Regions from separate parts of the Streptomyces melanosporofaciens genome, predicted to be linked through region 2. Evidence: riboswitches for the same ligand, from Rfam matches in the RefSeq annotation. Region 2 holds a riboswitch; each other region holds the start of a gene.
The links. A riboswitch is a leader RNA that binds a small molecule or an ion and turns the genes downstream of it on or off. The one in region 2 is predicted to bind cobalamin.

Region 1 (7,438 bases), 4.0 Mb from region 2:
CGAGCGCAGGTAGTACGTGGTCTTGATGCCGCGCTTCCAGGCGTACGCGTACATCGAGCTGAGCTTGCCGATGGTGGGCGAGGCCATGAAGAGGTTCAGCGACTGGCTCTGGTCGAGGTACGGGGTGCGGGCCGCCGCCATCTCGATCAGGGCGCGCTGCGGGATCTCCCACGCAGTGCGGTACAGGTCCCGTACGTCCGCGGGCACCCAGGAGAACTCCTGGACCGAGCCGTTGGACTCGCGCAGCGCCTCACGGGTCTGGGCGTCCCAGACGCCCAGCTTCTTGAGGTCGTCCACGAGATAGGAGTTGACCTGCAGGAACTCCCCGCTGAGCGTTTCGCGCTTGAAGAGGTTGGAGACCTGCGGCTCGATGCACTCGTAGACGCCCGCGATGGAGGCGATGGTCGCGGTCGGCGCGATCGCCAGCAGCAGCGAGTTCCGCATCCCGGACTTCGCCATCCGGGTGCGCAGCGCCTCCCAGCGCTCCGGCCAGGTGGCCACCGCGTCCGTGTAGTGGTCCGGGTGCAGCACACCGCGCGCTGTGCGGGTCTCGGACCAGGCCGGATGCGGGCCGTGGCGCTCGGCGAGCTCACAGGACGCCTCGTACGCGGCGAGCATGATGCGCTCGGAGATCCGGGTGGAGAGCGCCTTGGCCTCGGGCGAGTCGAACGGCAGCCGCAGCCGGAAGAAGACGTCCTGCAGCCCCATCAGGCCCAGGCCCACCGGCCGCCAGCGGGAGTTGGAGGCACCGGCCTCGTCCGTGGGGTAGAAGTTGATGTCCACCACTCGGTCGAGGAAGGTCACGGCGGTGTGGACGGTGGCGTCGAGGCGCTCCCAGTCGAGCTGCCCGTCCTCGTCCAGGTGCGCGGCGAGGTTGACCGAGCCGAGGTTGCACACGGCGGTCTCGCCGTCGTTGGTGACCTCCAGGATCTCGGTGCACAGATTCGAGGAGTGGACGACCCTGCCGGGCTCGGCGGTCTGGTTGGCGGTGCGGTTGGCGGCGTCCTTGAACGTCATCCAGCCGTTGCCGGTCTGCGCGAGGGTGCGCATCATCCGGGCGTACAACTGCCGCGCCGGGACCTTCTTGACGGCCTTCCCCTCGGCCTCGGCCTTGCGGTACGCGGCGTCGAACTCATCGCCCCACAGGTCCACCAGAGCGGGCGCGTCGACCGGGGAGAACAGCGACCAGTCGGCGTCCGCCTCGACCCGGCGCATGAACTCGTCCGGGATCCAGTGGGCGATGTTGAGGTTGTGGGTGCGGCGGGCCTCCTCGCCCGTGTTGTCCCGCAGCTCCAGGAACTCCTCGAGGTCCGCGTGCCAGGTCTCCAGATAGACGCAGGCCGCGCCCTTGCGCCGGCCGCCCTGGTTGACGGCGGCCACCGAGGCGTCGAGCGTGCGCAGGAACGGCACGATGCCGTTGGAGTGCCCGTTGGTGCCCCGGATCAGCGAACCGCGCGCCCGGATACGGGAGTAGGACAGGCCGATGCCGCCCGCGTGCTTCGACAGCCGTGCCACCTGGTGGTAGCGGTTGTAGATCGAGTCCAGCTCGTCCAGCGGCGAGTCCAGCAGATAGCAGGACGACATCTGCGGATGCCGGGTGCCGGAGTTGAACAGCGTGGGGGAGCTGGGCAGATACGACAGCGTGCTGGTCAGCCGGTACAGCTCGGCCACCTCGTCCAGCGCCCGCTCCGAGAGGTCCTCGGCGAGCCCGCAGGCCACCCGCAGCAGGAAATGCTGTGGGGTCTCGATCACCTGACGGGTGATCGGGTGGCGCAGCAGATAGCGGCTGTAGAGGGTGCGCAGTCCGAAGTACCCGAAGCGCTTGTCGGCGCCGTCGGCCAGGGCCCGCTCCACCAGCGCGTCCAGCCGTGCGGCGTGGGCGGCGGCGAACTCCGCGGTGGAGTCGGCCAGCAGGCCCTCGCGGTGGCCCACCTGGACGGAGGTGGAGAAGGAGACCGCGCCCTGTCCGGCCGCCTCCTCCGTGATGGTGAGCGCCAGCAGCCGCGCGGCCAGCCGCGAGTACTCCGGCTCCTCGGCGATCAGCCCGGCCGCCGCCTCGGTCGCCAGGCCACGCAACTCCGCCTCGTCCGAGCCGGGATGGCGGCCGCGCAGGGCGGCGGCCGCGACCTTGCCGGGGTCGGTGGCGGGCAGATCGGCGGTGAGTCCGGTAAGTGTCCGGAGCAGGGCGGTTCCGGGCGCGTCGTGCGCTGCCTGAGAAACCGCCTGCTCTGAAACCGGATCTGCGGGCGCGATGGTCACTGAGGTGCTCTCCCTCGCTCGGCCGGGGCCACGAGGGGGTGCGATGGGCGCGTACGGGCATGCCGCTGCCGCACTCCTCGTACGTCAGGCACTCCACGCAGCGTCCATCGGCCCAACCCTCGAGGCCGGGGGACGTGTTCACACAGGGCCGTCGGCAGGTGCTCGGACTTACGGGCACGCCGCATAAGCGCACACGTACACCGTTGCGGGACAGTTCCGGATTCCCACCGGATTCCCCTGCGGCGACAGCGAGGACGAGCATACATCTTGTGTCGGCCGACGCACCCACCCCCATATCTTGTGTCGCGAGGTGCGGAGTTTCGCATGAATGTGCTAATGCGTTCCGGAGGTGGCCCGTGACCTGGGGCCCGTGGCGGCCCGTGGCGGGGCGTGCACGCGAGCCCGTGGGCGCGCGCGAGCCCCCGGCCCGGGGCGCGCGCCGCCGGTCGTCACAGCTCCACCGTGAACGCCCACAGGGTGAGGTCCGACTTGGCTATCGGCGACCAGTCCCGCTCCGGGGCCCGCACGAATCCCAGCCGCTCGTACAGCCGGTGGGCGGCGGTCATGGACTGCTGGCTGCTGATCACGATCCGCCGCAGTCCCAGCGCGCGACCCCGGTCCAGGCAGGCGCGCACCAGTGCCTCGGCCGCCCCGCGCCGCCGCGACTGCGGCCGCACGGCCAGCATCCGGAACTCGCCCTCGCCGGGCCGGGCCAGCTCCGCATACCCCCCGCCGTACACCGCGAACGCCACGGCCCCCAGCACCTCGTCGCTCGCCGCGTCCGCCGCGACCAGCAGCTCGGCCTCGGCGGCCCGGCGCCGGGCGTCGCGCAGGGTGGTGAGATATGGATCACTGTCCCCGAAGTCCAGGAGCCCGTCCCCGAGATACACCTGCGCGGTGAGCTCGCCGATTGCGTCCAGTTCCTCGTCCCGCGCGCGCCTGATCGTGATGTCCATGGCCGCAGTCTGCCGCACACCACTGACAGCGGGGCCGTCATTGTCCGGCCCCGGTCTTCGCCGTCACTCGCCGGGCCTCACCGCCACTCGCCGGGCCTCGCCGTCACTGGACGGCGGTGTTGATCACTCCGGTGGAGCCCGCGCGCTTATTGGCGGCGTCGGCCTCCTGATAGGTGAAATAGCGCCGGACCGTGCCGTCCGGCAGCGTCAACTCATAGACGACAACGGGTCGCGGGGCACGTGCCCCTCCGCCGCAGTTGCAGGCCATGGCTGCCGTTCCTTTCCCTCGAGTCCAGTACGGGTCGGTGTCAGTCCAGCCACCGCGAGGCGACCCCGGCGAGGTAGGAGAGCGTCAGGGCGGTCGCCGGGAGGTGGAACCACGCGGTGGTGTGCAGCAAGGAGGCGTAGACGGCGATGGCGCCGGCGACCCAGGTGCTGGTGCACCAGCCGCAGTTGACGAGGTAGGAGGGCCGGGAGTCGTCGCCGAAGCGGTCGGCGACCCAGGTTCTGAACCCCGCCGCCAGCGTGTCCTTGGTGATGAAGCGGGTGATACGGCAGGTGGTGCCGAGGGCGAGGAGGAATGCGGCGAGGCTCATCGGATCGCTCCCTCCCCGGGTGGTCCCGCACGGGCTGGCACTGCCGATGTCACTCATTAGAGGCACGGTGGAGGACGGCAGGCCATACTCCGGCCGCGCGTTCCCCCGAATAGCGGAGCGCTTGTCATACAAGCTCGCCGCCAGGCGCGCCCAGATGCGCCAAACGAGTGATGGCAGCCCCGGAACCTTGAGCGACGGGGGTGGGCGTGGATAACTGGAAACGTGCCGCCGAGGGTGCCTCATACCTCGTAGGCCATCCAGGAGCCGGACGTTCGTCCCGTAGCTCCGCCCTCATCCGGCGCATCGATCCCGCGCCCTGACCGGCCGCCCGGCGGCTTTCCGTTCCTCCGGTGCCGGCCTGCCTCGACCGCGCGGCGACGACGAGGCGTTGACCAGCGGCTTGCCCACGACATCGGCATGCCGTCGGCGCATATCACCCCAACCCTTCCCGGGAGGAACAACCATGACCTCGACCGCTCTCGCGACCGCCGCCCCCACTGCGGCCAACTGGCCCCCGTCGCAGGTGGGGCCGCCGTTGCTGCTGTCCGTGGTGCCCAACTCGGGCCCCGCCGCCGGTGGGAACCTCGTCCAGCTCAACGGTCAGAACCTGCGCAACGTGATCAGCGTGACCTTCGGCGGCGTGCCCGCCCAGATCGTCAGCCAGAGCAGTTCCGGTGGCGGCGGCTGGGATGGTGACTGGGGCGGCGGCTGGGGTGGCGGCGGCTGGGGCGGTGGCGGGTGGCCGGGGAATCCCACCAACGACATCGTCGTGGTGATAGCCCCGCCGCACGCGCCCGGGTCCGTCCAGGTCCTGGTCACCACCACGGCCGGCACCAGCAACAGCCAGGTGTACACCTATGTGGCGCCGACGCCGCCCACCGCCGTTTCCATCACCCCGACCGTGGGACCGACCACCGGCGGCACCCTGTACTTGATCACGGGCACCAATCTGACCGGCGTCACCAGTGTCACCTTCGGCGGGGTCCCGTCGGCCATCCTGACCATCAACCCGGGCGGGACCAGCCTGATCGGTATCACCCCGCCGGGCCCGCCCGCGGGCGGCAACGTCGCCGTCGTGCTGAGCGGCCCGGGCGGCACCACCACCGTCCCCGGCGGTTTCACCTACTTCGTCGCACCGCCCGCCCCGGTGCCCACCACCATCACGCCCACCACCGGACCCGCCGCCGGCGGCACCCCGTTCACCATCAACGGCACCAACCTCGGCGGCGTGCTGGGCGTGCTGTTCAACGGCGTCCCCGCCACCGGTGTGGTCGCCACCGCCACCACGGTCTCCGGCGTCACCCCGCCCGGGGTGCCCGGCACCGCGACCGTCACGCTCGTGACGGCCACCGGGACCGTCACCGTCCCCGGCGGCTTCCTCTACGTCTGACGCGCACATCCGGCCGAACCGCGCCGGTCACCGGGCCCCCTTCCGTCAGGGCCCGGTGACCGGCGACGTCCGTTCGAGCTGCTGAGTGCCGATGACCTCCAGGACCTGCAGCTTCTCGTAGCTCTCCGTGCCGGGTGTGGCCGTGAAGACGAGGAGGGCGTGGTCCTGGTCGGGGTCGAGGAGCGACTGGCAGTGGAGGGTGAGCTCGCCGACCTCGGCGTGCGCGAAGCGCTTCTCGTCGGTGTAGGTGAGGCCGACCTCGTGCTCGTTCCAGATGGCCGCGAACTCCTCGCTCTCGTCCAGGAGCCGGCGGGCCAGGTCCGCGGCCGGTGAGTGCGGGCCCTGCCGGGCCGCGGTGCGCCGCAGCTGGGCGGTGAAGACGCGGCCGTGGGCCGGGTGGTCGGATGCCGGGTAGATCAGCCTCGACGCGGGGTCGGTGAACCACCGGTAGACCACGCTCCGGGCCGGGCCGGTGTAGCGGGTCTGGTCACCGAGCAGCGCCGTCGCCAGCCGGGTCTGGACGAGTGTCTCGCCAAGGGGGCCCATGATCTGCGCCGGGGTGTCCCGCAGCCGGTCCAGGATGCGCATGAGCCCCGGGCTGATGTGATCGGCGCGCAGGGTGCGCCGGGGTGTGGCGTGGCCCGCGAGCAGGAAGAGGTGATCGCGTTCGGCCAGGGACAGGCGGAGTCCGCGGGCGATCGCGGCGATCATCTGCTCGGAGGGCTGCGGGCCGGTTCCCCGCTCCAGGCGGGCGTAGTAGTCGGTGGACATACCGGATAGTTCGGCGACCTCTTCCCGGCGCAGGCCGCGGGTGCGCCGCCGGGCCCGGTGCGGCAGCCCGATGTCCTCGGGCTGGAGGGCCTCACGGCGGCCCCGGAGGAACTGCGCGAGTTCCGTGCGATCCATGGCCTTCTCCTCCCTGCCGCTCTTTCCCGCCGCGGCGGCCGCCGACATGCCGCGATCCCTCACTCCCGACCAGTGTGCCGACGGGGCCGAGGCTTATCCATGGTCTGCCGATCAGTGGATAAGCGTGTCCTTGTTGCGCACCGCGGCGCCGGGTCGACTGGGGCCACCCCAAGAACGTCCAGAGACAAGGCCCCACACCGTGAAAATCAGCGGAAACACCATCTTCATCCCCGGCGCGACCTCGGGCATCGGTCTCGGCCTGGCCCTGCGCTTCCACGCGGCGGGCAACAAGGTCATCATCGCCGGACGCCGCGAGGAGCAACTGCGCCGGATCACCGCCGAGCACCCCGGTGTCGAGTCCGTCGTGATCGACACCACCGACCCCGCTTCGGTCAAGAAGGCGGCCGAGACGGTCCAGACCCGCTTCCCCGAGACCAACGTGTTGATCACCATGGCCGGGATCATGCGGCCGGAGGACTTCCACACCGGTGACTTCCTCGGCACGGCCGAGGCCACGGTCGACACCAACCTGCTCGGCCCGCTGCGCCTGATCGCCGGGTTCACGGAATTTCTGGCCGCGAAGCCGGAGGCGACGCTGATGACCGTCTCCTCGGGCCTGGCCTTCGTGCCGCTGCCGCTCACCCCGACCTACAGCGCCACGAAGGCGGCGATCCACTCGCTGACCTCCGCCCTCCGCGTCCAGCTCGCGGACACCGGCGTCCAGGTGATCGAGCTGGTGCCGCCGGCGGTGCGCACCGCGCTCATGGGCCAGGAGAACGCGGAGAACGCGATGCCGCTGGAGGACTACCTCTCCGAGGTCATGACCCTCCTGGAAACCCGGCCCGACGCCGACGAGATCCTCGTCGAGAACGTGAAGCTCCTCCGCTTCGCCGAAGCGAACGGCAGCTACGACGAGGTGCTCGGCCTGCTCAGCAGCCACTGACAGACGGGGTCGGCCGGTGAGCCGGCCGACCCCGCCACTGATCCGAACGGCGAGGTAGTCCACAGGGTCTCCTCGTCAGACATGGTGACACCGTAGCGGGCCGTCCCCCGCCCTCACGCTGTCGGGCACGTGCGCGATGTACGCCGGCACGGCATGGGCGGCCTCACCGACCCCGCGACCCTCGTGACCAGTGAGGTGGTCACGAACGCCTACCGCAACACGACCGGTCCGGCCGAAATGCGCATCCGCGCCGTGGAGGAGGGGCGTCTGCGGATCAGCGTGTGGGACACCCATCCGGATATCCCGCCGCCCTTCGACAAGCCCCGGCCCTCTTCGACCGCTCGTGCGCCCTCGCCGCGAACACCGAGGCCACCTACGGACGCGGCCT
Region 2 (7,438 bases):
GATCGGGGGAGTCCAGGTCCTTGCCGTTCCAGCACTGCGGGAAGTCGAGGTAGGACTCCAGCATCGAGCCGGCCGGGCAGTTCACGAAGTCCTTGGAGGGGTTGACCTCTCCGTGGTGCAGACAGGACCAGCGTGCGATGGACGTGGGGTCGCCGACCCCGGTGGCCTTGGCGTTGCCCGCCACGATCCGCAGCCCCAGGGGGAGCGGCTTGATGGTGGCGATCACGTCGTCGCGCACGCCTTCACCGAGGTAGTAGAAGGTGGTGCCGGTGGGCTCGACCTCTTTGCCGTTGTCGTAGAGGGTCGGGGTCCAGTACGACGACAGGTCGACGGTCGGGCTGCAACTGGTCCGTCCCCTCTGCAGGGCGGCCAGATCGGTGCGCGCGTTGGTCGAGTCGTTCCCGAAGAAGCTGTGCATATGGGACGCGCCGGGGAGCCCCGGGAACACGATCGGGTCGTCCGGCAGCCGGTGGGTGAACGGGCACTCGGCGACGAACTCCGCGACGCGCACCGGCGCCTGGGCGCTCCGCGGGCTCGACGTCGCGCCCGCCGTGTCGGTGGCGCGCAGATCGGCACGCGCACTGGCCGGGCCGATGGAGAGCAGGGACAGGGCGAGGCCGAGGGCGGCGAGGACGACGCCGGGACCTCGCCGGCGGCCGAGGACACGCCGTAAGGGTGGGAAGCGCGGGGGTGTAGGGGACATGACTCTCCTTTCCGTGCACGCACGGAAGAGCGAAAAGAGTGGGAGAGAGCCCAGCGGTGTGGTCACGCGGGGCGGCCGAGAGAGCGCTCTCTCGGAGCGATGCTGCGGACGCTAGAGGTGGCCCACGTCACTGTCAAGAGTCCGCGGCAAGGACGGTCATGAGCCCTCTGCAAAGAGGGCTCGGAGTCCGCGGCAAGGAGGGCAAGAGCCCGCGGCAGCTTGTCCGCGGCGCCCGCTCGGTCAGTCCTCGGAGCCTGGATCGGTCCGCTCGGCCGAGGGCAGCAGGTGAATGAGCAGCAGAACGATCCCGGAAATCATGAACACGCGCGTGGCGGCCTCCAGACCGTTCCACTTCTCCGACTGCCACATGGCGAACCACTCGCCGCCGATGCCGATGAACCCGGCGCCGAACAGCAGCATCAGCATCAAGAGCCCCACGGTGCTGGCCTGCCGGGCGCGGCGGACGCGGTCTGCGGACGGACCCGCGAACCACAGGGCCGTCGCGGCGAGGAGGACGAGAGCGGCGAGGGTCTCCCAGGCGATGATGGCGACATAGGCGGTGTCCTGGAGCGCGGTGGAATCGATGGCCCGCCACATCAAGTCCTCGTCCTTGAACGTGGTGTCCATCGCCAGGACATGCCGCACGAACTGCTGGTTGCTGTCGAAGTCGGTGATGTTCCCGAAGGCGACGAGCGCGATGTACAGCGCGATCGTCCCGGTGAGCACCCCCGAGGTCATCGCGTAGATACGGGGTGAACGTATTCTGCCGGTGCGCTCTGTCACGATGACCTCTGTCTCCCGTTGGATCCCGCTGACCATGAAGCGTGCGGGAGCCGTAGCGTACAACTGACCGGATCAGGGCGAGTGGTGGACGCCGTACGGCTGCCGAGCTGAGCCGACGGCGGGGAGACGTGGGTCACATGCGTCCATGTCACAGGGGGTCGGGCCACCTCGTCTCAGAGGTGTAGCCACTGAACGACTTCGGAGGAGCACACCATGGACGCGCGACTGAACTACTCCGCCAGCCAGACCGCCGGCAAGGTCCTGAGGCCCGTCATGGCGGCGGGCAGGGCGGTCAAGGAATCGCCGCTGCCGGCGGCGACGCAGGAGCTGGTGGCGATTCGGGTGAGTCAGATCAACGGCTGCGCCGTCTGCATCGACATGCACACCAAGGAAGCCACCGCGGCCGGTGAGACTCCGGTGCGGCTGAACCTGGTCGCGGTATGGCGGGAGGCCACCGTCTTCACCGATGCCGAGCGGGCCGCGCTGGCGCTGGCGGAGGAGGGGACCCGGATCGCGGACGCGGCCGGTGGGGTCGGCGACGAGGCGTGGGCGAATGCCGCCAAGCACTATGACGAGGAGCAGCTCACCGCCCTGGTGATCCTCGTCTCCTTCATGAATATGGTGAACCGGCTGAACGTCATCACCCAGCAGCCGGCGGCCGGTGACTACGAGGCCGGGCAGTTCCACTGACCGGCATCGGTGACGGCAACCGCATCGGCAACGGGCCCTGGGGAGGGGAGTCGGCGTGAACAAGGTCGAGGAGTTCGAGGAGCTGCGGCCGCTGCTGTTCTCGATCGCCTATCGGATCCTGGGCAGTGTGAGTGAGGCCGAGGACGCGGTGCAGGAGACCTGGCTGCGCTTCGACGGCTCGACGACCCGGCCCACGTCGACCAAGGCCTATCTGTCGGCCACGGTGACGCGCATCTCGATCGATGTGCTGCGCTCCGCGCGCGTGCGACGGGAGGAGTACGTGGGCCCGTGGTTCCCCGAGCCGCTGCTCAGCGATCCGTATCAGGACCCGGCCCGGGCTGTGGAGCTGGCCGACTCGGTGTCGATGGCGGCGCTGTTGCTGCTGGAGCGGCTCAGCCCGCTGGAGCGGGCGGTGTTCGTACTGCGGGAGGTGTTCGCCTTCGGGTTCGACGAGGTCGCCACGGCGGTGGGCCGGTCGGAGGCGGCCTGCCGCCAGCTGCTGGTGCGGGCGCGGCGGCATATGGAGGCCGGTCGGCCGCGGTTCGAGGCGGACCGGCGGGAGCGGCAGGAGTTGGCCACGCGGTTCTTCGACGCGCTGAAGGACGGCGACGTGGGCGCGCTGCGCAATCTGCTGGCCGCCGATGTGCAACTGGTCGGGGACGGCGGCGGCAAGGCCCCGCAGCTGGCCAAGGCCGTCATGGGCGCGGAGAACGTGGCCCGGCTGCTGGGCACGGTCTTCCCCTGGCTGCTGCGGATCGACGTGTCCTTCGAGCTCCATGAGGTCAACGGCCAGCCCGGCGCGGTCTTCCGCGAGCGGGACGGCAAGGTGCTCCAGGCTCTGGTCCTCGATGTGCTCGACGGGCGGATTCAGGCCATCCGGGCGGTGATCAATCCCGACAAGCTCGGCCACCTCGGGCCGGTCGGCGACGCCTGGGCCGTCGACCGCGAGGTGAGGCAGGCCCGTCGGCGGCCGAACTGACCCCGGGACGTGGCCTTCCACTCCGTGACCGGTCCGACACCCTGATCGTTCGACGATCTTGATAGTCTCGGGGAGCCAGTCGTGCCACATCCGAGGCCAGGGAATCCGGTGGGAATCCGGAGCTGACGCGCAGCGGTGAGGGGGACGGGCGGGGCATGTGACACCACTGGGAGGAGTCCGTGACGGCCGCGAGGCCGCCGCGAACGAGCACCGGGAAGGGACCCCGTCCGGACGAGCCCGAGTCCGAAGACCTGCTGGCACCTCCGCGCCCCGTGGGCGGGGAGGACGTCCGTAGGCCAGGCTCCGCGTACGAGCCCCGACAACCGAGGCATGCCCGTGCTCTGCTCTGCCCGCCGTACCGCGGCCCTCCTGCTCGCCCCCGCCCTCCTGCTCACCGCGTGCGGTGGCTCCGGCCACGACGGCGCGGACGCCACCCAGCCCGCCGGTGCGGGCTATCCGCGCACCATCGACAACTGCGGCCACAAGGTCACGGTGAAGTCCGCCCCGAAGCGGGCCCTCTCGCTCAACCAGGGCACCACGGAGATCCTGCTCTCCCTCGGCCTCGCCGACCGCATGGTGGGCACCGCCACCTGGACCGACCCGGTGATGAAGGGCCTGGAGAAGGCGAACGCGACGGTGCCGCGCCTGGCGGACAACGCGCCGTCCTTCGAGAAGGCACTGGACATCGAACCCGACTTCGTCACCGCCTCGTTCGTCTCCACCCTCGGCAAGGGCGGCGTGGCCACCCGCGACCAGTTCGAGAAGCTGGGCGTGCCCACGTATGTCTCGCCGTCCGACTGCTCGGCGGGCCGGGACCCCGACAGCGGTGGCGATGGCTCCCGCAGCACGCCACTGACCCTGGACACCGTCTACGCCGAGATACGCGACCTGGCCCACGCGTTCGGCGTCGACGAGCGCGGCGAGAAGCTCATCGCGCGGTTGAAGCAGCGGGTGCGTACGGCCACCGAGGGGCTGGACGCCCCCGGCGTCTCCCTCATGTACTGGTTCGCCAACTCCCAGTCGCCCTACCTCGGCGGCTGCTGCGGCGCGCCGGGCGCCATCACCCGGGCCGTCGGAGCGAAGAACGCCTTCTCCGACACCCACGACGAGTGGCCACAGATCAACTGGGAGACCGTGGCCGACCGCGATCCGGACGTCATCGTCCTCGGCGATCTCACGCGTAAGCAGCAGACCGCGGAGACCGCCAGGGCCAAGATGCGTTTCCTGGAGACCAACGCCGCCACCCGCAATCTCACCGCCGTGAAGAAGAAGCGGTACGTCCTGCTGAGCGGGCAGGCCATGAACCCGTCCATCCGCACCGTCGAAGGGGTCGAGCAGGTCGCCGCCGGGCTGCGCCACTTCGGACTCGCCAAGTGAGCACCCGCCTCCTGCTGCTGATCGCGGGAGGGCTGGCCGCGCTCTTCGCGTCGATCGCCTTCGCCGTGACCATCGGCCCCGCCGACATCTCCACGGCCGACGTCTGGGCAGCGGTCACCGCCCATCTCGGCCTGGGCGAGAGCACGTTGCCACCGCTCCGGGACGGCATCGTGTGGAACCTGCGCATGCCCCGCACCCTGCTCGCCGCGGTGTGCGGGGCGGGGCTGGCCCTCTGCGGGGCCGTGATGCAGTCCCTGCTGCGCAACCCGCTGGCCGACCCCTTCGTCCTCGGGGTGTCCTCCGGCGCCTCCACAGGTGCCGTCACCGTGGTCGTCCTCGGCGTGGGCGGCGGGGCGGTGTCGCTGTCGGCGGGCGCGTTCATCGGCGCGCTGCTCTCCTTCGGGCTGGTCCTGGCGCTCAGCCACAGCCTCGGCGGCAGCACCGACCGCGTGGTGCTCTCCGGGGTGGCGGCCATGCAACTGTTCTCCGCGCTGACCTCGTTCACCGTCCTGACCTCCGCGGACGCCGACACCACCCGCGCCGTGCTGTTCTGGCTCCTCGGCTCGCTCACCGGCGCCGGCTGGAGCGATGTGCTGCTGTGCGCCGTCGTCCTGGCCGCCGTCCTCCTGGTCTGTCTCGGACACGCCCGCACCCTGGACGCGTTCGCCTTCGGTGAGGAGGCCGCGGCGGCGCTCGGCGTCCGCGTGGCCCGCACCCGCCTGGTCCTGCTGTGCGCGACCGCGCTGCTCACCGCGACCCTGGTCAGCTCCGCCGGGGCCATCGGCTTCGTCGGATTGGTCCTCCCGCACGCCACCCGCGCCCTCACCGGGTCCGGCCACGCCCGCCTCCTGCCGGTCACCGCGCTGGCCGGAGCCATCTTCCTGGTGTGGGTGGACACCGCCGCCCGCACCGTGATCGACCCCCAGGAGGTCCCGGTGGGCGTGGTGACGTCCCTCATCGGCGTACCGGCCTTCGTCGCCGTGCTCTACCGCGGCCGGAGGAAGACATGACCGACCCCCTTCCCCCCGCCACCGCGGACGCGGCACCCGGACTCCGCGCGGACCGCGTCAGCCGCCGCGCCGACGGCCGGCTCATCGTCGACGACGTCACCCTCGCCCTGCGCCCCGGCGAGACCCTGGGCCTGCTCGGCCCCAACGGCTCCGGGAAATCCACCCTGCTGCGGCTGCTCGCCGGCATCCTCGCCCCCTCCGCCGGAGTCGTCACCCTGGACGGCCGCGCACTGCCGCGGGTCGGCCGACGCGCCACGGCCCGCCGTATCGCCACCGTCGAACAGCACGCCCACACCCAGACCGAACTGACTGTCCGCGAGGTCGTGGCGCTGGGCCGGATCCCGCACCGGCGCGCCTGGTCGTCGTCCACCGCCACGGACATCCGGGCCGTCGACGCCGCCCTGGAGCGCACCGCACTGACCGACCGGGCCGGTCAGTCGTGGCACACCCTCTCCGGTGGCGAGCGCCAGCGCGCCCAGATCGCCCGGGCCCTCGCCCAGGAACCGTACGAGCTGCTGCTCGACGAGCCGACCAACCACCTCGACATCCAGCACCAACTCGACCTGCTCGACCTCGTCGTCGGTCTGCCGATCGCCACCGTGATCGCCCTCCACGACCTCAACCTCGCCGCGATGTACTGCGACCGCCTGCTCGTCCTCCGTGAGGGACACGTCGTGGCCGAAGGCACCCCCGGCCAGGTGCTGACCCCGTCCCTGATCAAGCAGGTCTACGACGTCCAGGCCGATGTCACCCACGATCCGGGCCACCCGGTCATCCGCTTTCTGCGCCGCACCCCGAAGCCGTGAGGCGGCGGACGGTATTCTGCCGAGCGGTTGCGTGAACGACGGCGGCCGTGCCGCGCTGCGCCAGGGTGACGAGGACGGCCAGGATGACCAGGACGGCGGCGCTGCCCCGGTCGGCTACTCCTCGACGTCACCATGACCGCGGCGCACGGCGCCCGGCTGACCGTCTCCGCCGATCCCGTGCACACCGCCCTCGCGCACCTCGTGATGGCCGCCCTGACCGCCACGGCGAACCGGACCTGGCACCGGCTCAGGATGTGCCCCCCCGACTGCCAATGGGTTCACTACGACAACTCCCGCCCGGGCCGGGCCAGATGGTGCTCGCCACAGCTATGCGGCAACCGCACGAAGACACAGGCCTATCGCCCCGCCGATCGGGCTGAACCAAGCCGTTGTCACGCTGCGCCGGTATGCCGGGGAGGCGCCACGCGCGTCCGGTGGATCAGGGCCCGCGACCCTGATCCTCGGCGGAGCCGCGAGGGCGCGGAGGGCGCCGTACCGCGAGGTAGATTGAGGGTGTGGACATGCTGCACCTGCGCTATTTCGTGGCCGTCGCGGAAGAACTCAACTTCTCCCGGGCGGCGCGCAGGCTCCATATGGCGACCTCCCCACTGAGCCAGCGGATCAAGGATCTCGAGCGCGAGCTGGGTCAGGTGCTCTTCGAGCGGACGACTCACCGGGTCGAGCTGACGCCCGCGGGGACGGCCCTGCTGCCGATGGCCCGCGAGGTGCTCGACAGCGTCAATTCGATTCCCTGGCGGCTGAGCGAGGCCGTGCGGCGGTGTCGCACCACGGAGCTGATCGGCATCCCCGCCGGAGTCCACCCGGATCTGCGCGAGCGTGTCCGGCTGCTCGAAGAGGACTGCGATGAGGTCTTCGAGCTGCGGCGCTGGCCCGGCACCTCGGCCGACCTGGTCACCGGGGTGCGCGATGGACGGCTGGCACTGGCGCTGGCCCGGCTGCCGGTGGCCGATCCGGCGCTGGAGGTCATCCAGGTGATGAGGGAGCGGCTGGGCGCCGCGGTGCCGGCCGACCGGTTCGCCGACCGGACCTCGATCACCCTGGACGATCTCAAGGACTTGTCCTATACGGC
Region 3 (7,438 bases), 730 kb from region 2:
GCCTGCCTGGCCGTCCTCACCGCCCCCACAGCCGTCTCCGGACGGCGCCGGCAGCGGCCGGAAGGCGTGACGCCGCCACAGCGCACGGAAGCTGAGCACGCCGTTGCTCGGTCAGACCCCGGGCGGGTGCCGTAGCGGCATCCGTCGCCGAGCGGGGCGGGCGGCGAACGCTCCGCCGCCCGCCCCTCACTCCGCGGCGGAAAACCGCTTCGCGAGGTCGCGATGCCGGTCCGCGGCCAGCTTCGCCTGGTCCGTGCTGATGGTCGATCCGGGCATCCGCCCCAGCCGTTCGAGCTCGTCCGCGAAGCGCAGATGCTCCAGCCGCGCGTACTCACGGCAGGCAAGGCAGGTGACGTTCTCCGGCCGCGGAGAGGTCATCGCGTACGGCGCCCGCAGCCCGCATCCGGTGGCGATGCGGCTCGGCAGGTCACCGGCCAGCCCGAAGGTGGACGCCATCATGTCGCGGACGGCGGCGACGCCTCGGACCACCTTCGACTCGACATGGATATGCGGATCGTCCCCGCCCATGCACCCTCCCCTGCCCAGCGACTTCATGGGCCGGGGATGCTCCCGGCCGCCCGCGGATCGCAGGAGGAGTCTGCCATGTGCCCGGTGCGCCACCGCCGCCGCACCCGCCGGTTCAGGTCGCGGTCGCGGCCGCCGCCGCACGGCCCGCGGCGCGGCCCGAGAACAGGCAGCCGCCGAGGAAGGTGCCCTCCAGGGAGCGGTAGCCGTGCACTCCCCCGCCGCCGAAGCCCGAGACCTCACCGGCCGCGTACAGGCCGGTGATCGGGTTGCCGGAGGCGTCCAGGACGCGGCCGGTGAGGTCGGTCTGGAGGCCGCCGAGGGTCTTGCGGGTGAGGATGTTGAGGCGCACGGCGATCAGGGGTCCGGCGGACGGGTCCAGGATCCGGTGCGCGGAGGCGGTGCGGCTGAGCGTGTCCCCGGGGTAGGCGAGCGCGTTGCGGATGCCCATGACCTGGACGTCCTTGGTGTACGGGTTGGCGATCTCGCGGTCGCGGGCCTCGATCTGCCGGGTGAGGTCCGCCACATCGATCAGGTTGTCGCCGGTCAACTTGTTCATGCCCGCGACCAGTTGGGGCAGGGTGTTGGCGACGACGAAGTCCTCGCCCTTGTCCCGGAACCGCTGGATCGGCTCGGGTGTCTGCCAGATGCGGGAGAGGAGCTGCAGGATGTCCTTGTTGGTCAGGTCCGGGTTCTGCTCGGAGCCCGAGAGCGCGAACTCCTTGGCGATGATCTTCTGGGTGGTGACGAACCAGGAGTAGTCATAGCCGGTGGCGGTGATCGTCCCGAGGGTGTGCAGGGTGTCGTAGCCCGGGATGTCGGGGGTGGAGAAGCGCTTGCCCTTCGCGTCGAACCACATCGACGAGGGGCCCGGGAGAATGCGGATGCCGTGGCCCGGCCAGATCGGGTCGTAGTTTCTGAGGCCCTCGGTGTAGTGCCACATGCGGTCGGGGTTGACGATCCGTCCGCCTGCCTTCTCGGTGATCGCGAGCATCCGGCCGTCCACATACGCCGGGACGCCGGTGACCATGAACTTCGGAGGTGAGCCGAGCCGGTCGGGCCAGTTCCGCCGTACGAGATCGTGGTTGGCGCCGATACCGCCCGAGGTGACGATCACCACCGGGGCGTTGAGCTCGAAGTGGCCGACCATATTGCGCGAGGTGGGCTTGCCACGGGCGGCATCGCTCGGCTCCAGGATCGCGCCGCTGACCCCGGTGACGGCACCGCCGGTGACCACCAGATCGTCCACCCGGTGCCGGAACTTGAAGGTCACCCGCCCGTCCTTCGCGGCGGCCCGCACCTTCTTCTCGAACGGCTCGACCACCGCCGGACCGGTACCCCAGGTGACATGGAAACGCGGCACCGAGTTGCCGTGCCCGTCCGCGAGGCCGCCGCCGCGCTCGGCCCAGCCGACGATCGGGAACCACTGCACGCCGAGCCCGTGCAGCCAGGACCGCTTCTCCCCGGCGGCGAAGTCCACGTACGCCTCGGCCCATTTTCGGGCCCAGTAATCCTGGCCGCCGGGATCGGAGACGCCGCGGTCGAAGCCGGCCGTGCCGAGCCAGTCCTGCCAGGCCAGTTCGTGGGTGTCCTTGATGCCCATCAGCCGCTGTTCCTCGGAGTTGACGAAGAACAGGCCGCCGAAGGACCAGAACGCCTGGCCACCGAGGTTGCTCTCGGGCTCCTGGTCGAGGAGGAGCACCTTGCGTCCCGCGGCCGCCAGTTCCGCCGTGGCGACCAGCCCGGCGAGCCCGCCGCCGACCACGATGGCGTCCGCGTCCGAGGACGCCCCGGAGGCGGCGAAGGCCGGGCCCGCCGCCTGGGCGAGCGCGGCGCCGGCGAGCACACCGCCCGCCGCCGTCAGGGCGCGGCGGCGGCTGATCCCGGCGAGCGAGGCGGCATTCTCTGTGGAGTTCTCCATGGGCTGCCTTCCGGAAGGGGGTTCGGAGGGTGCGGGAGATGCGAAGGGGGTTGCCGCGACGGCAACGTGTTACCGACGGTAGCCCACGGGATGCGGGGCCGCCAGACTCCTGCTCTCAATGAGCAACTCCCGGAAGCCGTGGGGGACTTCGGCCGGTCAGCGCCCGCCGGATGACGGCTCCGGCGAGGCGCGCCGCCGTGGCGAGAAGGCGTACAGATCGAGGATGTCGGGCAGCGGTGCCACACCGGGGCCGCCCGCCGTCACCCACGCCACGATGTCCTCTGTCGCGTCCGTGCCGTTGACCAGGCCGAGCCACACCGGCCTGCCCCCGGCGGCACGTCCGGCCGCCGATGGCTGCACCACGATCACATTGGCCTGATCGCAGACGTCCAGACACGCGGAGACGCGTACGGGCGCTTCCTCACGCAGCCGCGCGATCTGCGCCGCATGGTCGATTCCGGTCACCTTGGGGCTGCCGCAGCAGCAGTCCCGGCATACGGTCACCCGGCATGGCACCGGGTCGGTCGGCCTGACAGGCATGGCGCATCGCCCTCCTCCGGGGAAGTCCGCCCCCCACGCGGCGGAGCCGCACATCGACACACCCCGTCGAGGAGGCGACCGCGTGAGTCTCCTGGCTCTCGGGTCGATGCTCGTCCCGGCCTTCCCACCCGCGCGTACGGGCAGTGGCCTGTTCGGGATCCGCTCGCCGATCACAGTGGCGGCACCGCGCCGGATTCACACCGGCTTCCTCGTTCCGCCGTCGCCTTCGTCGCCCGGCATCATCGCATCCCGGGCACCGCCGCACCATGTGGCCCCCGCTCCCAGGAGCGCCACGGGCGGCTGGACGTCAGTTCCGGCCGGCCGCCGCCCCCGCGAGGATCTCGCCCAGGCCCTGGCGGGTGGCGGCCAGCACCACCCGGTCGTGCGGCCGCAGGACATAGCCGGGGTGCAGATCCCACACCAGGGAGGGCGCCTGGGTGGCGCCGTCGTAGGGAGGCGCCGCGGCGAGGTCGCGCTGCCGGTCGGCCGGTTCCGCCGCGTCCAGTGCGATCACCCGCCAGGCGCCCGGTGCGAACGCCTCGGCGACGGTACGCCCCTCCAGTTGCGGATGCCCGGCGACATGCAGGGCGGCGAAGAGCAGCACCCGGCGCTCGACCGGTATGGCGCCGAGGACCTGACGTCCCATCATCGCTCCGGCGAACGCCGGGGCCGCCAGGCTGGAGACGCTGCGGCTGCGGGTGAGGGCGCGCGGATGGGCCGCGCGCAGCGTGCGGTAGACGGCGGTGGCGAAGCGGTCGTCGTACAGGCGCAGCGCCACCCGCAGCCGGGGCTTGACCGAGCGGGCGTACAGCGTCGCCTCCAGGTTGGTGGTGTCGACGCTGGTCAGGGCGAGCAGGGAGTGCGCCCGCTGGATCTTGGCGGCCTCCAGGACGCCCTCCTGGGTGACATCGCCGATGACCGTCGGCACGCCCAGCCTGCGGGCCAGCGGGATGCCGCGCGCCCCGGGGTCCTCCTCCACACACACCACGGGGATGTCCATCTCCCGGAGTCTGGCCAGGACCCGGGTGCCGACCTTGCCGAGCCCGAGCAGCACGACATGGCCGGAGAGGCCGCGCGGAGGGCGGCGCAGCGCGGAGGCGGTGCGGAAGGTGCCCAGCGCTTCGAGCGCGGCGGCCACCAGGACGGGCAGCATCAGCAGTCCGGTCAGCCCGGACAGCAGTTGGAGGACCTTGCGCCCGGTCGGCTCGTCCAGCGCCGGGTCGTCGATCGCCAGCACGTCCAGCACCGTGAGGTAGGCAGCGCGGAGCAGACCGGCACCGGTGAGCTGCCAGGAGGCGATGGTGAGGGCGAGGACTGCGATCGCCATTCCGGCGACGGACCAGCGCAGCCGACGGGAGAACAGCGAGGCGAGGGGCAGTCTGCGGGTGCCGAGCCGCCGCGGCGGCAGCGGTGGGCCGGTGGCGGAGACGGCCTCGAGCACCACCGTGTCGCGCCCGGTGGCGGCGGCCACCTCCTCGTCTCCGGGCAGCAGCTTGGGCCCCTCGTCCCCGCTGCTGTCCGAGCCCTCGCTGCCGCCGGGGTCGCTGGTGGTGGACGAGAGCAGGGCGAGGGTGCACAGCCCCGGGCGGGCCACCTCGTCGGGGCCGGGCGGGGTGCGCTCGGCCGCGCGCAGCAGCAGCCCGTCGGCCTGGAGGACTTTGCTGGTGCCCGCGACGGCGGTGGCCGCCAGGGCGGGGGCCGCCGTGTCGGCGTCCGACAGTACGGTGGTGGTGGCGTCCAGCTCCGCCGGGTCCATACCGGGATCGGCCACCCGCGCCGCCTCGTCGAGGAGTTCCTCCAGATGCTGGCCGAGCTTGCGGTTGTAGAGCCGGATCACCAGGCGCAGCCGGGGGTTGAGGCGGCGGGCGCGGAGGGCGGCGTGGATGTTGGCCTCGTCGTCGTCATGGACCAGGGCGAGGGCCGTCGCATGCTGCGCACCCGCCTCGGTCAGCACCTCCTCGTCCAGCGCCGGGACCTCCATGACCCGCACTCCCCCCTCCGGAGCGGGATCGTCCGCGGTCTGCCGGGGCAGCGGGACCCGTCCGACGGCCGCGCTGAACCGGCCGAAGAGCGCGGAGGCACGGCCGCCCGACCGCCATCCGGCCATGCGCTGCCCGGCCGGGTCCGCCAAGGGGGCGCCGCCGGGGATGACGACCGTCACCCGTGTCCGGTAGACGAAGTGGAGCTCGGCGGCGAGGCGGTGGGCGAGCGCGTCGTCACCGCACACGACCATATGGGCCGCCCCGAGGGGGTCGGCGGGGCGGAGGTGGAGGTGGAGAACACGACGGCGAAGCCCCCCGTTGGTCCGTGATGCCGTGGGTCGTCCGGGCGGGATACGGCGGCCGCGGTCTCCGGCGGCCGGCACCCGCGCTCCGGCGGTCATGATCAGACCGTACCTGGTGGGCTGCCCAGGGGAGTTGGGCACCGGGGGCGGGCGGCCGGGGCGCCCCGTGTGCTCACTCCCTGGGCGCTCCGCAGCGCGCACAGCGGGCGAAGGGCGCGGTGTCCTGGATCGCGCCGCAGTCGGCGCAGACCCGATCCAGCCAGCAGGCGGACTCCCCGCCCTCGGGCTCGGCGGGCGCCGGGTCCGGGTCCGCCGCCTCCCCGTTCACCGTTTCCCGGTCCGGGTCGCCGGGTCGAGCCGTGCCGCTCATCGTGTGCGCCTCCCTGTCCGGACCGTACACGGGTCCATCCTCCGACCCTCCACCCGTGACTCCGTCCCGGGAAGCGGCCCCGCCATAGATCCGATCTCTCAGACGCCAACGACCCTTGACGGGGCGTAATGGCGCCCGCCCCCTCCCCAGTTATCGGATGACTCGGTAACGTATCCGCCTCGGGAGGCAACAATGCCGAGATCTTACCGACGCTCCGCTGTGGCATTTCTGCTCTGCGGCGTCCTGGCCATGACGCTCTTCATCACCGGGCCCGCGCAGGCGAAGGACTCCGCCTGGACCGTGCGCGGCCCCTCACCCCACTCCGGTCCCCTCGCGCAGCTACGACTCGACGGAGCCTCCGGAGCGCTGACGCTCCACGTGTCCCGGGGCGGACGGACGGTGGTCGAGCCCTCGCCCGTGGGCATCGTCACCGAACGGGCGGATCTGTCGCACGGGCTGCGCTATCTGGGGCGCCACGACCGCACCGTCGTGGAGCGCTACCGCTCGACGGTCGGCAAGGAGCGCTCGCGCACGGCGCGGATGACCGAGACCCGCTTCCGGTTCCGGGGCAGCGCAAGCGCCCGGCTGGACCTCGTGGTGCGGGTCTCGGACGACGGGGTCGCCTATCGCTATGTCCTGCCCTCCGGCAGCGGCGATGTCCTCGGCGAGACCTCGGCCTTCACCTTGCCCGCGGACGCGGCCGCGTGGCTGGGCGACTACCGCAAGGACAACGAGAACCTGTTCAAGGAGTACACCGCGGCGACCGCGCCCACCGGTGAGTACATGTCCCAGGCGCTCTTCGAGACGGCGGGCGGCTACGCCCTGATCGCCGAGTCGGATCTCAGCGGCCGCTACTCCGCCGCCCGGCTGATCCATCAGCAGGGGCAGCCCACGTACCGCATCGGGCTCTGGGACCAGCGGGTCGCGTCCGACGGACCGCTCAGCACACCCTGGCGCGCGATGATCGTGGGCGATCTGGCGACCGTCACCCAGTCCACCTTCACCGACGATCTGGCACCCGCGTCGCGGGTCGCCGACACCTCGTGGATCCGGCCCGGGCCCGCGCTGTGGACCTGGCTCGCGGGCGGCAAGCCGGCCGGGCAGAGCCTGTCGATGCAGAAGGGGTACGTGGACTACGCGACCCAGCGCGGCTGGCCGTATGTGGTGGTGGACGCGGGCTGGTACTTCGACCCCGACCAGTGGGATGTCACCGATCCCGACTGGCCGCGGAACAGCTGGCTTCCGCAGCTCGTGGACTACGCGCGCGAGCGCCATGTGGGCATCCAGGTCTGGATCCACCACCGCGACCTCGACACCGCCGAGGAGCGTGAGCTGTGGCTGCCCACGCTGGAGAAGTGGGGGGTGAAGGGCGTGAAGATCGACTTCATGGACTCCGAGGCCCAGGAGACGCTGCGCTGGTACGACGAGATCCTCAAGGCCACCGCGGACCACCATCTGCTCGTCAACTTCCACGGCTCGACGATCCCCAAGGGCATCCAGCGCACCTGGCCGCAGGTGATGTCGATGGAGGGGGTGAACGGCGAGGAGAAGCGGACCAACACCCCGCAGCATCTGGCGACACTGCCCTTCACCCGCAATGTCATCGGCTCCATGGACTTCACCCCCGGGGCCTTCCACCGGGCCGAGCGCCCCAACGCGGGTTCGGACGCGGGGGAAGTCGGCCTGTCGGTGCTCTACGAGTCGGGTATCCAGAACCTGGCGGGCACCCCGGAGTCCTATGACGCCCGTCCGCTCGCCCGCCGCTTCCTGGAGCAGATCCCCGCCAGCTGGGACCGCA
Region 4 (7,438 bases), 7.8 Mb from region 2:
TCCTCGCACGCCCTGTTCGGCGGCCTGATCGGCGCCACCGTGGTCTCCGTCGGGCTGGACGGGGTCAACGGCGACGCGATCGTCATGAAGGTCCTGATCCCCGCCGTCGCCGCGCCGGTCGTGGCCGGCATCGCCACGGTGGCCGCCACCCGGCTCACCTACCGGCTCGGCCGCGGCCGCTCCTCGGAGGACACCGCGAAGGGCTACCGCGCGGGGCAGATCGCCTCGGCCGCCCTGGTCTCCCTGGCCCACGGCACCAACGACGCCCAGAAGACGATGGGCGTGATCACCCTGGCGCTGGTCACCGGGGGCGTGGTGGCGCCCGACTCCGACCCGCCGCTGTGGGTCATCGTCTCGGCGGGCCTGGCCATCGCGCTCGGCACCTACCTGGGCGGCTGGCGCATCATCCGCACCATGGGCAAGGGCATCACCGACATCCAGCCGCCGCAGGGCTTCGCCGCCCAGACCGGCGCCGCGACCGTCATCCTCGCCTCCTCCCACATCGGCTTCGCGCTGTCCACCACCCAGGTCTGCTCCGGCGCCGTCATGGGTGCGGGGGTCGGCCGTAAGGGCGCGGTGGTGCGCTGGTCGACCGCCGGCCGCATGGTGGTCGCCTGGGTGCTGACCCTCCCGGCCGCGGGCCTGGTGGCGGGCGCCGCCGCGCTGCTGGCCGACCAGGGGAACGGGGGGATCACGGCGGTGGCCGTGCTCGCCGTCCTGGCCTGCGGGGCGATCTGGGCGCTGTCGCGCCGCAAGCCCGTGGACCACACCAACGTCAACGAGGTCGGCGCACACGAGCCGGTGGGCGCCGTCACGGCCGCCCTGCGGTCCGTGGCCCCGCCGCCCGCGGGTGCGAAGCCCTCCGCCCCCGAGAGGGCGGTCGAGACCGCCCCCGAGAGCGGCATCGCCGAGCACACACCCGAGCAGACCCCCACCCCCGCCGCCGCGAGCAGCAGCACCCGCTAAGGAGCCACGGAACATGAGCATCGACTGGGCGGCACTCGGCCAGGTCTTCGGCGTCAGCCTCGTGGTGACGGTCGGCATGGTGGGCGTCTTCACCCTGGGCATCCTCGGGACGTCCCGTAAGGCGGCGCCGGAGCAGGGCGGCGCGGCCGCGGTGTCCGGTGGCGCGGCCGCCGTACCCGGTGGCGCGGCCGGCGCCTCGGCGCTCGCGCGCGCCGGCGCGTACACCTGCTTCGCGCTGTGCGCCGCGGCCGTGGCGTACGGCATCTATCTGATCGTCGCCTGAGGCTCGCGTCCTCATCGACCCACCGGCCGCCGGATGGTGGCGCTGACCAGCGCCGACCGTCCGGCGGCCGCCTCGTGTGCGGCCGCCGTCTGTGGGGCTCGGCACACTCGGGCGACATGGGTCATATGCGAGTTGACGGCCATTCGCGGCCCATGGTGGACTTCCCGAGCCAAACGGCGGCAGGAGAGGAAGCCGGTGAGAATCCGGCGCGGTCCCGCCACTGTCACCGGGGAGCACTCTCCCATCGCCTGTATGGGGTCACGGCTCGACCGTACGGTTCGCTTCGTACGCGGGGCTGGAAGACCGGGAGGGGCGCGGATCCGGGAGCCAGGAGACTTTCACCGCCGGTCAGTCGAACCAGGGCGCGGACCCTGAGTGAGGACATACCGCCATGCCCGGCACCGCCACGCCGTCAGCCTCCTCTGTCCCCACTGGCTCTTCCGGCCCCTTCGGCCCCCCTGGCCCCTTTGGTTACGTGTCGTCGCGCCGAGGCGTGACGGCGGCCTGACGGATGCGTGCCGATCACGCCTCGTTCGCGTGTGGTGCGGCCCTCGGTTTCCTCGGTGATCTCGCCACGGGCGATCCGCGCCGCGGCCATCCGGTCGCCGCGTTCGGGCGCGCCGCCGCGGCCGCCGAGCGCCGGCTGTGGCGTGACCACCGCGGATACGGGGCCCTGCACACCGCGTTGTGCGCGGGCGGCGCGGCCGCCGGTGCCGCACTGCTGACCCGCGCCGTACGGGCCCTCGGCGGGCGCGGCGGCGCGCAGGCCGCACTGACCGCCGCCGCCACCTGGGCGGTGCTGGGCGGGACGACGCTGGGCCGTGAGGCACGGGCCGTCGGCGGGGCCCTGGCCGCAGGGGACGTGGAGGTCGCCCGGGAGCGGCTGCCCCATCTGTGCGGCCGCGATCCGCAGGCGCTGGACGGGCCGCAGATCGCCCGCGCGGTCGTCGAATCGGTCGCCGAGAACACCTCCGACGCCGTCGTGGGCGCGCTGGTGTGGGGCGCCGTGGGCGGCGTGCCGGGGCTCATCGGCTTCCGCGCCGTCAACACCCTGGACGCCATGGTGGGCCACAAGTCGCCGCGCTACCGCCGGTTCGGCTGGGCGGCGGCCTGTCTGGACGATGTGGCCGGCTGGCCCGGTGCGCGCCTTACGGCGGCCCTGGCGACCCTCTCCGGCCCCGATCCGCGCGGTGCGCGGCGCGCCTGGCGGCGCGACGGCCGACGCCATCCGAGCCCCAACGCGGGCCCCGTGGAAGCGTCGTTCGCGGGCGCGCTCGGGGTACGGCTGGGCGGCACCCTCACGTACGGCGGCCGGGTCGAGCACCGGCCGGTGCTCAACTCCGGCGGGCGGCCGGTGGAGCCGGCCGACATCGAGCGGGCGATACGGCTGTCGCGGCGCGTCGGCGTCCTGGCGCTCGGGGTGTCCGTGGCGGCCCGGCCGGTCCTGAGGGCGTTGACGGGGCGGCCCCGGGCCGCTGGAAGGGGCGGTGGATGAGCGGGATACGCGGTGAGGGCGGCATGGACGGTTCCGGGGCGCGGGGCGGGGGCCTGCTCGTCGCGGGCACGACCTCCGACGCGGGCAAGAGCGTGGTGACGGCCGGGATCTGCCGGTGGCTCGCCCGTAAGGGCGTCAGCGTGGCCCCCTTCAAGGCGCAGAACATGTCGCTCAACTCCTTCGTCACCCGGGAGGGAGCGGAGATCGGGCGGGCCCAGGCCATGCAGGCCGCCGCGGCGCGCGTCGAGCCGAGCGCGCTGATGAACCCGGTCCTGCTGAAGCCGGGCAGCGACCGCAGCAGCCAAGTGGTGCTGCTGGGCAAGCCGGTGGGCGAGCTGAGCGCGCGCGGGTACTTCGGGCGGTCGGGGCCCGCGGCGAACCCGCCGTCGGACGCGGACTCCTCCGGGCGGACGCGGGTCTCGGGCCGGGAGGCGCTGCTGGGGACCGTCACGGAGTGCCTGGAGGAGCTGCGGCGCACCCATGACGCGGTGATCTGCGAGGGCGCGGGCAGTCCGGCCGAGATCAATCTGCGCCGCACCGACATCGTCAACATGGGGCTGGCGCGCGCCGCCGGGCTTCCGGTCGTGGTGGTCGGCGACATCGACCGCGGTGGCGTCTTCGCGTCCTTCTTCGGCACCACCGCGCTGCTGTCTGCGGCGGACCAACGGCATGTGGCCGCCTATCTGGTGAACAAGTTCCGCGGCGATGTGAGCCTGCTGGAGCCCGGTCTGGACATGCTGCGCGAGCTCACCGGGCGCCCGACCGTCGGTGTGCTCCCGTTCGCCCACGGGCTGGGGATCGACGAGGAGGACGGTCTGCGGGTGTCGCTGCGCGGCACGGTGCGGGAGAGCGTCGTGGCGCCCCCTTACGGCGCGGACGTCCTGCGGATCGCGGTGGCCGCCGTGCCGCTGATGTCCAACTTCACGGACGTGGACGCGCTGGCGGCCGAACCGGGCGTGGTCGTGCGGTTCGTGGACCGGCCCGAGGAGCTGGCCGACGCCGATCTGGTGGTGCTGCCGGGCACCCGGGGCACCGTAAGGGCGCTGGAGTGGCTGCGTGAGCGCGGGCTCGCCGACGCGATCGCCCGGCGGGCCGCCGAGGGCCGTCCGGTGCTGGGCGTCTGCGGCGGCTTCCAGGCGCTCGGGGAGCGCATCGAGGACGAGATCGAGTCCAAGGCCGGGACGGTCGCCGGGCTCGGGCTGCTGCCGGTGCGGGTGCGGTTCGCGGCGGAGAAGACCCTGGCCCGGCCGGTGGGCGAGGCGCTCGGTGAGCGGGTGGAGGGATACGAGATCCACCACGGGGTCGCCGAACTGCTCGACGGGGCCGAGGAGCGCTTCCTCGACGGCTGCCGGGTGGGCTCGGTGTGGGGCACCCACTGGCACGGCTCGCTGGAGAGCGACGGCTTCCGGCGGGCGTTTCTGCGCCGGGTGGCCGCCGCGGCGGGCCGGGCGTTCGTACCGGCGCCGGACACCCGCTTCGGCGAGCTGCGCGAGGAGCAACTCGACCGCCTCGGCGACCTGATCGAGGAGCACGCCGACACCGACGCACTGCTGCGGCTCATCGAGAAGGGCGTCCCGGAGGGGCTGCCGTTCGTCCCTCCGGGGGCGCCAGGGGGGACGTCGTGAACAACCCCGGCCCCCGCACCGACACCGGACCGCGACGCCCACGCACACCAGGAGGTACCGCCGCGTGACCACCACCTACCCCTTCAGCGCGATCGTCGGCATGGACGGTCTGCGGCTCGCCCTGCTCCTCAACGCCGTCTCACCCGCCGTGGGCGGCGTGCTGGTGCGCGGGGAGAAGGGCACGGCCAAGAGCACCGCCGTAAGAGCGATCGCGGCGCTGCTGCCGCCGGTCGACGTGGTGGCCGGGTGCCGGTTCTCCTGCGATCCGGCCGCGCCCGACCCGTCCTGCCCGGACGGACCCCATGAGCCGGACACCGGCGAGGCGCGCCCCGCTCGGATGGTCGAACTGCCCGTGGGCGCCTCCGAGGACCGCCTGGTCGGCGCCCTCGACATCGAGCGGGCGCTGTCGGACGGCGTGAAGGCGTTCGAGCCCGGACTGCTCGCGGACGCCCACCGCGGGGTGCTCTACGTCGACGAGGTCAACCTGCTCCACGACCATCTGATCGACCTGCTGCTCGACGCGGCCGCCATGGGCGCCTCCTACGTGGAGCGCGAGGGGGTGTCCGTACGGCATGCGGCGCGGTTCCTCCTCGTCGGCACCATGAACCCGGAAGAGGGCGAGCTGCGGCCGCAGCTGCTGGACCGCTTCGGTCTCACAGTGGAGGTCGCGGCGTCCCGGGACACCGATGAGCGGGTCGAGGTGGTGCGGCGGCGGCTGGCGTACGACGAGGATCCCGAGGGGTTCGCGGCGCGCTGGGCGGCGGACGAGGAAGCGCTGCGGGAGCGCATCGCGGCGGCGCGCGCCCTGCTGCCGCGGGTGGGGCTGGGCGATCGCGCGCTGCGGCAGATCGCGGCGGTGTGTGCCGGGTTCGAGGTGGACGGGATGCGCGCGGACATCGTGACCGCCCGTACGGCGACCGCGCTGGCCGCCTGGGCCGGGCGCACCGACGTGCGGACCGAGGACGTCCGGGGGGCGGCGCTGCTGTCGCTCCCCCACCGCCGGCGGCGGGCTCCGTTCGACGCGCCGGGGCTCGACGAGGACAAACTCGACGAGATCCTGCGGCAGTTCGAGGAGGACGAGCCGGAGCCGGATCCGGACCAGGGCCCGGAGGGCCCCGACAGCCCCGACGACGGGCCGGACGGCCCGGGCGGCCCCGACAACCCCGGAGGCGGGCCCCAGGAGGACTCGGGCGACGGAGCGGGGGAGCAGGCGCCGCCCACCGCACCCGAGCCGTCCGTCCCCGACCAGCGCACGGGTGAGCACGAGACGGCCGACCGCGAGACCGACTCGGCCCGGGCCGATGGCGACGGCGGGGCGGACGAAGCTCCTGGTGGAGCCGGGGGTGAGCGGGCGGCCGTGGGCGCCGCCGACCCGTTCCGGACCCGGCGGCTCGACGTCCCCGGTCTGGGCGAGGGCGCGGCCGGACGCCGGTCGCGCGCCCGCAGCGAGCACGGCCGCACCACCGGGGCGCGCCGCCCGCGGGGGACGCTCTCCGCGCTGCATCTGACGGCGACGGTCCGGGCCGCCGCCCCGCACCAGCGGGCGCGCGGGCGGCGCGGTCCCGGACTCCTGGTGCGCCGGGACGATCTGCGCGAGGCGGTGCGCGAGGGCCGGGAGGGCAATCTCGTGCTGTTCGTGGTGGACGCGTCGGGCTCGATGGCCGCGCGGACACGGATGAGCGCGATCAAGGGCGCGGTGCTGTCGCTGCTGCTGGACGCCTACCAGCGACGGGACAAGGTCGGGCTGATCACCTTCCGGGGCGCGGACGCCGAGCTGGCGCTGCCGCCCACCTCGTCGGTGGACGCGGCGGCCGTGCGGCTGGAGCGGCTGCCGACGGGCGGCCGTACGCCGCTGGCGGCCGGGCTGTTGAAGGCGCGAGAGGTGCTGCGGGTGGAGCGGCTGCGGGATCCCTCGCGCCGTCCGCTGCTGGTCGTGGTGACCGACGGACGGGCCACGGAGGCGAAGCGGTCCGGCGGGCCCACGTCGGTCGAGCGGGCCGGGCGCGCGGCGCGGATGCTCGCGGGCGACGGGGTCGCCTCGGTGGTGGTGGACTGCGAGTCGGGGCCGGTGCGGCTGGGGCTGGCGGGCGCGCTCGCCCGCGAACTGCGGGCCACGCCGGTGACACTCGACGAACTGCGCGCGGACAGCGTGACCGCGCTGGTGCGCGATGTACGAACCGTATCGAACCCTCGGAGGGCCGCCTGATGCCGCAAGGACAACCGACCGTCGTCCCGGACGACGGGCTGACCACCCGCCAGCGCCGCAACCGCCCGCTGGTCTTCGTCCACACAGGTCAGGGCAAGGGCAAGTCGACCGCGGCGTTCGGGCTGGCGCTGCGGGCATGGAACCAAAACTGGCCGGTCGGTGTATTCCAATTTGTAAAGTCCGCGAAATGGCGGGTCGGTGAGGAGCGTGCGCTGCGCGTCCTCGGCGACTCGGGCGAAGGGGGGACCGTCGCATGGCACAAGATGGGCGAGGGCTGGTCGTGGGTCCAGCGCGACATGGCTTCCAGCGAGGAGGCCGCACGCGAGGGCTGGGAGCAGGTCAAGCGCGATCTCGCGGCGGAGACATACCGGCTCTATGTGCTGGACGAATTCGCGTATCCGATGCACTGGGGCTGGGTGGACCCCGACGAGGTGGTGTCGGTGCTGCGGGACCGGCCCGGGACGCAGCACGTCGTCATCACGGGGCGTAACGCACCGGCGCAGTTGGTGGACTTCGCCGACCTGGTCACCGACATGTCCAAGGTCAAGCATCCGATGGACACCGGTCAGAAGGGCCAGCGAGGCATCGAGTGGTGAGTGTCCCGCGTCTGGTGATCGCGGCGCCCGCCTCGGGCAGCGGGAAGACGACGGTCACCGCGGGGCTCATGGCCGCCTTCGCGGAGCGCGGTCTGGACGTGTCCCCGCACAAGGTCGGCCCGGACTACATCGACCCTGGCTATCACGCGCTCGCGATCTCCTCGGCCGCCTCCTCGGCCGGGCGGTCCCGGGCCGGGGGCGCGCGCCCGGGCCGGAATCTGGACGCCTATCTGTGCGGTCCGCAGCGGATCGCCCCGCTGTTCCTGC

Region 1: another riboswitch for cobalamin. It lies ahead of BLV72_RS23040 (ribonucleoside-diphosphate reductase subunit alpha); the one in region 2 lies ahead of BLV72_RS39490 (ABC transporter substrate-binding protein).
Region 3: another riboswitch for cobalamin. It lies ahead of BLV72_RS36265 (hypothetical protein); the one in region 2 lies ahead of BLV72_RS39490 (ABC transporter substrate-binding protein).
Region 4: another riboswitch for cobalamin. It lies ahead of BLV72_RS06320 (cobalamin biosynthesis protein); the one in region 2 lies ahead of BLV72_RS39490 (ABC transporter substrate-binding protein).

What each region holds. Positions count from the first base shown of each region.
Region 1 covers NZ_FNST01000002.1:4,664,996-4,672,433, forward strand. The annotation lists gene BLV72_RS23040 (ribonucleoside-diphosphate reductase subunit alpha) at 1-2,259, opposite strand, end outside; cobalamin riboswitch at 2,396-2,555, opposite strand; gene BLV72_RS23045 (GNAT family N-acetyltransferase) at 2,709-3,215, opposite strand; gene BLV72_RS48020 (DUF7196 family protein) at 3,319-3,483, opposite strand; gene BLV72_RS23050 (hypothetical protein) at 3,524-3,811, opposite strand; gene BLV72_RS23055 (IPT/TIG domain-containing protein) at 4,275-5,201, shown strand; gene BLV72_RS23060 (helix-turn-helix transcriptional regulator) at 5,247-6,107, opposite strand; gene BLV72_RS23065 (SDR family oxidoreductase) at 6,307-7,050, shown strand; gene BLV72_RS50035 (hypothetical protein) at 7,332-7,438, shown strand, end outside.
Region 2 covers NZ_FNST01000002.1:8,622,913-8,630,350, forward strand. The annotation lists gene BLV72_RS39470 (DUF1996 domain-containing protein) at 1-703, opposite strand, end outside; gene BLV72_RS39475 (DUF2165 domain-containing protein) at 944-1,441, opposite strand; gene BLV72_RS39480 (carboxymuconolactone decarboxylase family protein) at 1,700-2,176, shown strand; gene BLV72_RS39485 (RNA polymerase sigma-70 factor) at 2,232-3,155, shown strand; cobalamin riboswitch at 3,201-3,428, shown strand; gene BLV72_RS39490 (ABC transporter substrate-binding protein) at 3,492-4,532, shown strand; gene BLV72_RS39495 (FecCD family ABC transporter permease) at 4,529-5,542, shown strand; gene BLV72_RS39500 (ABC transporter ATP-binding protein) at 5,539-6,348, shown strand; gene BLV72_RS52245 (CGNR zinc finger domain-containing protein) at 6,601-6,960, shown strand; gene BLV72_RS39510 (LysR family transcriptional regulator) at 6,870-7,438, shown strand, end outside.
Region 3 covers NZ_FNST01000002.1:7,895,443-7,902,880, reverse strand. The annotation lists gene BLV72_RS36280 (DMT family transporter) at 1-135, shown strand, start outside; gene BLV72_RS36275 (hypothetical protein) at 187-528, opposite strand; gene BLV72_RS36270 (FAD-binding dehydrogenase) at 641-2,446, opposite strand; gene BLV72_RS36265 (hypothetical protein) at 2,603-2,986, opposite strand; cobalamin riboswitch at 3,056-3,233, opposite strand; gene BLV72_RS36260 (NAD-binding protein) at 3,294-5,369, opposite strand; gene BLV72_RS36255 (hypothetical protein) at 5,443-5,640, opposite strand; gene BLV72_RS36250 (glycoside hydrolase family 97 protein) at 5,833-7,438, shown strand, end outside.
Region 4 covers NZ_FNST01000002.1:829,235-836,672, forward strand. The annotation lists gene BLV72_RS06310 (inorganic phosphate transporter) at 1-966, shown strand, start outside; gene BLV72_RS06315 (hypothetical protein) at 980-1,249, shown strand; cobalamin riboswitch at 1,389-1,606, shown strand; gene BLV72_RS06320 (cobalamin biosynthesis protein) at 1,761-2,744, shown strand; gene BLV72_RS06325 (cobyric acid synthase) at 2,741-4,369, shown strand; gene BLV72_RS06330 (putative cobaltochelatase) at 4,434-6,575, shown strand; gene cobO (cob(I)yrinic acid a,c-diamide adenosyltransferase) at 6,575-7,171, shown strand; gene BLV72_RS06340 (cobyrinic acid a,c-diamide synthase CobB) at 7,165-7,438, shown strand, end outside.